One region of the Candidatus Dorea massiliensis AP6 genome, then DNA from elsewhere that is predicted to be linked to it. Evidence: predicted binding sites of a transcription regulator. Region 1 holds the regulator's gene; the other holds the start of a gene.

Evidence for each region. The regulator HrcA, encoded in region 1, represses chaperone genes, less so after heat shock. The targets are predictions, from matches to a motif close to TGTTAGCACTCNNNNNNNNNGAGTGCTAACA.
Region 2: a site for HrcA is predicted at 2,014-2,044, ahead of ACESZP_RS13335 (Hsp20/alpha crystallin family protein). Genes of this name have one in related genera too.

What each region holds. Positions count from the first base shown of each region.
Region 1 covers NZ_CAXTKW010000016.1:32,123-36,248, reverse strand. The annotation lists gene dnaK (molecular chaperone DnaK) at 1-825, opposite strand, end outside; gene grpE (nucleotide exchange factor GrpE) at 870-1,475, opposite strand; gene hrcA (heat-inducible transcriptional repressor HrcA) at 1,492-2,526, opposite strand; gene clpB (ATP-dependent chaperone ClpB) at 2,981-4,126, shown strand, end outside.
Region 2 covers NZ_CAXTKW010000012.1:116,690-120,815, reverse strand. The annotation lists gene ACESZP_RS13345 (energy-coupling factor transporter ATPase) at 1-72, opposite strand, end outside; gene ACESZP_RS13340 (DnaJ C-terminal domain-containing protein) at 372-1,364, opposite strand; gene ACESZP_RS13335 (Hsp20/alpha crystallin family protein) at 1,467-1,910, opposite strand; gene ACESZP_RS13330 (aldo/keto reductase) at 2,116-2,964, opposite strand; gene ACESZP_RS13325 (ATP-binding cassette domain-containing protein) at 3,227-4,126, shown strand, end outside.

The DNA of each region.
Region 1 (4,126 bases):
TTTCGCTCTTGTCAGGTTCATATCGAAGTGCTTCGGTCCCTCAGCAGTTGCTGTAATGAACGGAAGGTTGATGTTGGTTGTGGTTGCGCTGGAAAGCTCCTTCTTCGCCTTCTCAGCTGCCTCTTTCAGTCTCTGCATTGCCATCTTGTCGCCGGACAGGTCTACACCCTCTGTACGCTTGAACTCAGCAAGCATGTAATCTACAACCTTCTTATCGAAGTCGTCGCCGCCCAGACGGTTGTCGCCTGCGGTAGCCAGAACCTCAATAACGCCGTCGCCAATCTCAATGATAGATACATCGAAGGTACCGCCGCCCAGGTCGTATACCATGATCTTCTGCTCTTTCTCATTGTCCAGGCCGTATGCCAGTGCCGCAGCGGTCGGCTCGTTGATGATACGCTTTACATCCAGGCCTGCAATCTTACCTGCATCCTTGGTTGCCTGTCTCTGTGCGTCGTTGAAGTATGCCGGTACCGTAATAACTGCCTCGGTAACCTTCTCGCCCAGATAGTTCTCTGCGTCTGCTTTCAGCTTCTGCAGAATCATAGCGGAAATCTCCTGCGGAGTGTACTGCTTTCCGTCGATGTTTACTTTGTGGTCGGTACCCATCTCTCTCTTAATAGAAGAAATGGTTTTCTCGGAGTTGGTAACTGCCTGACGCTTTGCCGGCTCGCCTACCAGTCTCTCGCCTGTCTTTGTAAATGCCACTACAGACGGTGTGGTTCTTGCTCCCTCTGTATTTGCTACTACTACGGGCTTACCACCCTCCATAACTGCTACGCAGCTGTTTGTTGTTCCTAAGTCGATACCAATAATCTTGCTCATAATAGAGACCTCCTCAATGTATTCTGATTGTAAAATGTAATTTCTTAGTTTGCGACTTTTACCATGCTGTGACGGATTACCGTATCCTTATACATGTAACCCTTCTGGAATTCCTCGGCTACTACATTTTCACCAAGTTCTTCATCCTCCACGTGCATCACTGCGTTGTGGTAATTCGGATCGAATTCCCCGCCTACTGCCGCAATGGGTTCTACACCCAGATCGGTCAGAGTGGTCATCAGCTGGCTGTATATCTTATCCATACCTACGATGACCGGATTTTCTTTCTGATCCTCAGGTACAGATGCAAGACCGCGTTCAAAATTGTCTACCACCGGAAGGATTTTCTCGATGACATCCCGGGCTCCCACTTCATACATGTGGGACTTCTCCTTCTCGGTTCTCTTTCGGAAGTTATCGAATTCGGCCATCTGACGCTTTACGCGATCCTCCAGCTCCTCGATTTTCTCTTCCATCTTGTCTTTTTTCTTTTTCTTCTTCAGCATCTCAGGCTCCTCGACCGCTTCTGTCTCCTCCGGTTTCTCGCCGCCGGTGCTTTCTTTTTCTTCGGAAGCTTCTGCTGCTTTCACAGTTTCTTCTTCCTTTGCTTCTTTATTCTGAAGCTCTTCGTTTTTGATTTCCTGTTCCACGGGTTTTTGCCCCTTTCTATTTCTTATTTCTATTGTAAATCTCGTCCAGCTGCTCAGTCAGGGTCTTCAGCGTCTTCAATACATTCTCGTAATCCATCCGCTTGGGACCGATGATTCCGATGGTTCCCTGCAGGCCCTCGCCCAATTCGTAAGTAGCGGTGACTACACTGCAGTCCTTCATGGACTGTATGGGTGTCTCCTGTCCGATGTAAACCTGGATGCCTTTGCTGTCACTGTTCTCCAGTGTCTGATTTACCAGGTCAGACAGCTGCTGCTTTTCCTCGAAGGTGCTGATCAGCTCGCTTGCTTTGCCGTTATCGGAAAGCTCCGGATAGCGGAAGATGTTGGTCGCTCCTGAGGTATATATCTCTACCTCGTCCTCGGAGTGGATGACTTCTGCCACCGCGTCGATGACGCTACCCACCAGCTCGCTGTGGATACCTGCCTGCTCTTTCAGATTCTGAATCATCGCCAGATTAATTTCCTCAATGGACAGGCCGTTCAGTACACTGTTCAACAGGATGTTCAGCTTCAGGACTGTCTCCTGGTCAAGCTCCTCGGTCACGTCGATGACTTTGTTGCGGACGATGTTTCCTTCTATCATAATAACTGTAAGGATCTGCGTCGCGTTGACTTTGGAGAGCTGGATGAACTTCAGCTTGTTCCTGTGATAGGTGGGGGCGGATACCATGGTGGCATAGTTGGTATTAGCTGCCAGAACTTTTACCACCTGCTTCAATACCTGCTCCATCTTATCGCTTCGCTCAATCATCAAGTCTTTCAGTTCCTGTACCTCGTGATTCTTCTCTTCCAGAATATGATCCACGTATAAGCGGTATCCTTTATCGGAAGGAATCCGTCCGGCTGAGGTATGGGGCTGCACGATGTAACCCATCTCCTCCAGGTCTGACATTTCATTTCGAATCGTCGCGGAGCTCAGATTCAAATCTGAGTATTTTGAAATGGTTCTGGAACCTACCGGCTCGCCCGTCTCCATATAGTTACGGATGATTGCCTGAAGGATTTTCTGTTTTCTCTCATCCAGTTCCATTTCGTTCACCTCTTCTTTACTGGTTTCTTTTCATTTCTTTGTTGCTTTTTATCTATTAGCACTCTGCCCTCTCGAGTGCTAACATTAAGATAGCACTATGATTTTGGTTTGTCAAGCGGGTTTATAGTTTTTTTAGAAATCTTTTTTGCTTTCCTTTATATAAGGTAAGAAAAACGGACGGAGAGAAAAAGAACCGGGGCGGGCTTACCCTCACCATCCCCCGTTTTGCACTATATAATTAAGTAGTCTGACACTTTATAGATTTTTTATAAATTATTTTCAAAAAAGTACTTGATCTTTTCTTTCAGCAGTGTTATAAATGGGTACAGAAAAAGAAAAAGGCCCTGTATCAGATATGGAAATGTATTTGATGCCGGGACTTTCTTTTTTATATTTTATTATTTTAACAACATATTTTACCAATAGAACTTAGAAGAAGAAAGGAGTCAGATTTATGAACATCAGCAAATTTACACAGAAATCCATTCAAGCTGTAAATGACCTGGAAAAGCTGGCCTATGAGTATGGCAATCAGGAGATTGAACAGGAACATCTTCTGATGAGTCTGCTCCGTCAGGAGGACAGTCTGATTTTGAAGCTCGTCGCGAAGATGGGCATCGACCAGAATCTGTTTCTGAACGGCGTGGAACAGGCATTAAATAAAAGAGTCAAGGTTTCCGGCGGACAGCCCTATATCGGTCAGTATTTAAATAAGGTACTGATCAGCGCTGAGGATGTGGCAAAGCAGATGGGCGATGAGTACGTCTCTGTAGAGCATCTGTTTCTGGCCATGTTAAATGACCCCAGTCCTTCCATGAAGGAGCTGTTCCGGGAATACGGCATTACCAAGGATCGTTTTCTGCAGGCACTGTCCTCTGTGAGAGGCAACCAGCGCGTAACCAGTGACAATCCGGAGGCTACCTATGATACCTTAAGTAAATATGGTTCTGACCTGGTGGAAAAGGCACGGGATCAGAAGCTTGACCCGGTCATCGGCCGTGACGCGGAGATCCGGAATGTGATTCGGATTCTGTCCCGTAAGACCAAGAATAACCCAGTTTTAATCGGTGAACCCGGCGTCGGCAAGACCGCCGTTGTGGAGGGTCTGGCACAGCGTATCGTGCGGGGCGATGTACCGGAGGGTCTGAAGGACAAGAAGGTATTTTCCCTGGATATGGGCGCGCTGGTGGCCGGTGCCAAGTACCGCGGCGAGTTTGAGGAGCGTCTGAAAGCCGTTCTGGAGGAGGTTCGGAAGAGCGAGGGCAAGATCATCCTCTTCATCGATGAGCTGCACCTGATTGTGGGCGCAGGCAAGACCGACGGAGCTATGGATGCCGGCAATATGCTGAAGCCTATGCTGGCCCGTGGCGAGCTGCACTGCATCGGCGCGACCACTCTGGATGAGTACCGTCAGTACATTGAGAAGGATCCGGCGCTGGAGCGTCGTTTCCAGCCGGTTATGGTGGATGAGCCGACGGTGGAAGATACCATTTCTATCCTGCGTGGTCTGAAAGAGCGTTATGAGGTATTTCACGGTGTGAAAATCACGGACGCCGCCCTCGTAGCTGCCGCTACCCTCTCCAACCGTTATATCTCCGAC
Region 2 (4,126 bases), on a different contig from region 1:
GCCTTCCTCATCGTATTTTCTGTATTCATAAACCAAATCTTCCGCTTGGATCATTGTTTCTTTCTTTTCCATGTTTACAACCCATCCTGCAAAATCCATAGATAAATCCATTTTCTTTCGGAGTTTCGCATTTTCTGAATTCTGTTTCTACTTTCTGCTATCAGTGCCCGGCTGCATGTCCGGTCATGGCACTGCTTTTTATTTTATAATAAGAACAGGGCTTTTGCAAGAAAAAGTACAGATTGTCAACAGATTTTATTTTTCAAGTTTACAATGCAAATAAAATAACTGCTCTTTCAGAAATTCAGCCCAGAAAAAACAAAGCCCCCGGGACGTTTCCGTTCCGAAGGCTCTGTCTTTTGCTTTCTATCTTACGCGGCGCTTCTGCCGCCCTGCTTCATTGCATTTTCAAATTCATGCAGCTTCTGCCGTTGTTCGGCTGTCAGTATGGTGGGTACCTGAATCTGAATGGTCACGTACTGATCCCCGTGTACCTTCGGATCCTTCATGGACACGATTCCTTTGCCGCGGAGACGTATCTTTTTGCCGGACTGGGTTCCTGCCGGAACCTTGCAGACCACATTTCCGTAGAGGGTCGGGAAGCTGGCCTCGCCGCCAAATACCGCTGTGGTAAATGGAATATCGGCCGTGGTATAGACATCCATGCCCTTCCGCTCATATCCTGCCCTGGGCATAATGTGTACCTTCAGCAGCAAATCGCCGTTCTCCCCGCCTCCGAAGCCCGGGTGTCCCTTGCCCCGGAGCCGCACGCTCTTGCCATCGTCGATACCTGCCGGAATATGCACGCTTAAGGACTGTACGCCGGTACCGTCTGCTGCCTGAATGTGAATCATCTTATCGCACCCAAAGGCCGCCTCATCAAAGCCAACCGTGATGTCCGCGTGTAAATCCTCGCCCTTATAAGACGCCTGCTGCCGGTAGCCCTTCTGGCCGCCAAAGCCGCCATGGAACATGTTTCCGAAGATATCGCCGAACATATCGTCCATATTGCCGCCCTCGAAATGGAACTCCTGATAGCCGCTGCCATCTCCCGTGTGAAAGCTGCCGCTACGGAAGCCTCCCTGACCGCCCGCTCCTCCGTAGAAACCGCTTCCTGCGTCTGCCCGGGCGTTGCCTGCCTCGTCAAAGGCCGCAAAACCAAACTGATCGTATAATTTCTTCTTTTCCTTGTCACTGAGCACATTGTAGGCCTCTGTGACCTCTTTAAACTTCTGCTCGGCCACCTTGTCCCCCGGATTCATGTCCGGGTGATATTTCTTTGCCAGCTTCCGGTAAGCACGCTTTATCTCTTTCTCATCTGCCTGCTTTCCAATGCCGAGCACCTCATAATAGTCCTGTTTCATAATGCCTGCTCACCTCCGCCTGCATAATTACCATCTGCAAAGATGGGGATGCAGCCAAGCCGCATCCCCATCTTCTCTTTTGCCTGTCGAAAAGGCCTACGCTTAGCCTTCAATATCGATATAGCTCTTCTTTTCTACCTTCGGCTGCTCCTCTTTCTTCGGAACCAGCACCTTCAGCACGCCATTTTCAAATTTGGCCTTGATGTCTTCCTGAGTGAGATCCTCTCCCACATAGAAGCTCCGGCTGGTGGTGCCGCTGTAGCGCTCCTTACGGATATACTTACCCTCCTGCTTCTCCTCCTTCTTGCTGTCGGTGGAAGCGGTAATGGTCAGGTAACCGTCCTTCAGTTCTGCCTTAACGTCCTCTTTCTTTACGCCCGGAAGCTCAATCTCAAGCTCGTAGCCCGTCTTGGTCTCCTTCACATCGGTGCGCATGAGGGGCGCTGCCTCTTTGCCATAAACCTTCTTTGCAGGTGCATACGGAAATGCAAAATCATTTACAAAATTATCTAATAAACTTTCTCCAAAAATACTCGGTACTAACATAAATCATTCCTCCTAATCTTCCCTTCAGTTCTGCTGGAGGTTCCGCAAGGGTTTTTTCTTATTTTCTTTCTTCTCCCTTGCTCTGACTCTGTTATAGCACCATTGTTAGCACTCGTCAAGTAGGAGTGCTAATATTTTAGAGATTGTTTAGAATTATAATATTTGCATAATAATCATAACAATTCAGACATATTTATCTGATAATTCATCGTAACTTCACCCTCTCCCGATCCGGGTGCTCTCCGGACCAGCCAAGCTGGGGCAGCGTCATCAGCTGATGCATATCGTCGTCCTCGATGTTAAAGCCAAAGACGTCCAGGTTCTGACACATCCGCTCGCCGGAAGAAGACTTGGGCAACGGCAGTACGCCGCACTGAAGGGCGAAACGAATGCAGATCTGCGCTACAGATACCTGATACTTTTCCGCCAGTTCCATGAGAAGCGGCTCCTGAAGCACTCTGGCCCGTCCGATGGGACTCCAGGCCTCCACCTGGATGCCCAGGCGCTGGCTGAAATCCACCGCGGCCTTCTGCATATATCCCGGATGGAACTCCAGCTGATTCACCATAGGAATGATACTGGTCCGCTCCAGCAGGTTGTTCAGATGGTGAGGCAGGAAATTGCTGACGCCGATAGCCCGCACCTTTTTCGACTTATAGAGGTCCTCCAGGGCTTTCCAGGTTTCCACGTCCAGATCCTTCCACTCGGCTGTCAGGTCGTCGGGTCTCGGCCAGTGAATCAGATACAGATCCAAATAGTCGGTGTCCAGTTTTTTACAGGACTCTTCAAACTCCCGCAGGGTTGAATCGTAGCCGAGGCGGTCTCTCCAGACCTTCGAGGTCAGGAAAAATTTTTCCCGGGGAATGCCGCTTTCCCGGACTGCTTTTCCCACTGCTTCCTCATTAAAATAAAAGGCAGCCGTATCCAGATGCCGGTAGCCCTGCCGGATAGCTTCGCTGATAATAGCCTCATCGTTGTGTTCTGCGGCCTTGTAGGTACCGAAGCCCACCGCCGGAATCTCCACACCATTGGCCAATGTAAATGTATGTCTCATATGCTGCTCCCTTCTTCCGTGCTTTCACGCCGTAATTTCCTACATTATACCTTCTTTTTCCCGGCCGCTCAAGTCCGTCCGCCGGAAAATCCCGTTTTCCCTCCGAAATCCTGAAAACTCAGAAATTTCAGGAATTTAACCGTGGAAAGGGCTTGCAAATTCTATATTTTCCTGTAAAATAGATGTGTATGCCCGCAGATAAAAGCTGTAGGACAAAAAAACGTATCATACACCATATTTACCAAGTCATAAGGAGCAAAACATGATCAGTGCAAATAACGTAACGCTTAGAATAGGTAAGAAAGCCTTATTCGAAGATGTCAATATCAAATTTACCGAAGGTAACTGCTACGGTCTTATCGGAGCCAACGGCGCAGGAAAGTCTACCTTCCTGAAGATTCTGTCCGGCGAGCTGGATTCCACCAATGGCGAAATCGTCATCACCCCGGGACAGCGTCTCTCCTTCCTGAAGCAGGATCATTTTCAGTATGACGAGTATCCGGTTCTGGACACCGTTATTATGGGAAATGCCCGTCTCTACGAGATTATGAAGGAGAAAGAGGCCATTTACGCGAAAGAGGATTTTACCGATGAGGACGGTATCCGCGCCAGCGAGCTGGAGGCTGAATTCGCGGACATGGACGGCTGGGAGGCTGAGTCTGACGCCGCTACCCTCCTAAACGGCCTGGGTATCGATACCGATCTTCACTACACCCTGATGAAGGATCTCCTGGGCGCTCAGAAGGTCAAGGTTCTGCTGGCACAGGCATTGTTCGGCAACCCGGATATCCTGCTTCTGGACGAGCCGACCAACCACCTGGATCTGGACGCTATCGCATGGCTGGAGGAGTTCCTGATTAACTTCCCGAACACCGTCATCGTAGTATCCCATGACCGTTATTTCCTGAATAAGGTCTGCACCCATATCGCCGATATCGATTACGGCAAGATTCAGCTCTATGCCGGTAACTACGACTTCTGGTACGAATCCAGCCAGCTGCTGATTCGCCAGATGAAGGAAGCCAATAAGAAGAAGGAAGAGAAGATCAAGGAGCTGCAGGAATTTATCTCCCGTTTCTCTGCTAACGCTTCCAAGTCCAAGCAGGCAACCTCCAGAAAGAAGGCTCTGGAGAAAATCGAGCTGGACGAGATCCGTCCCTCC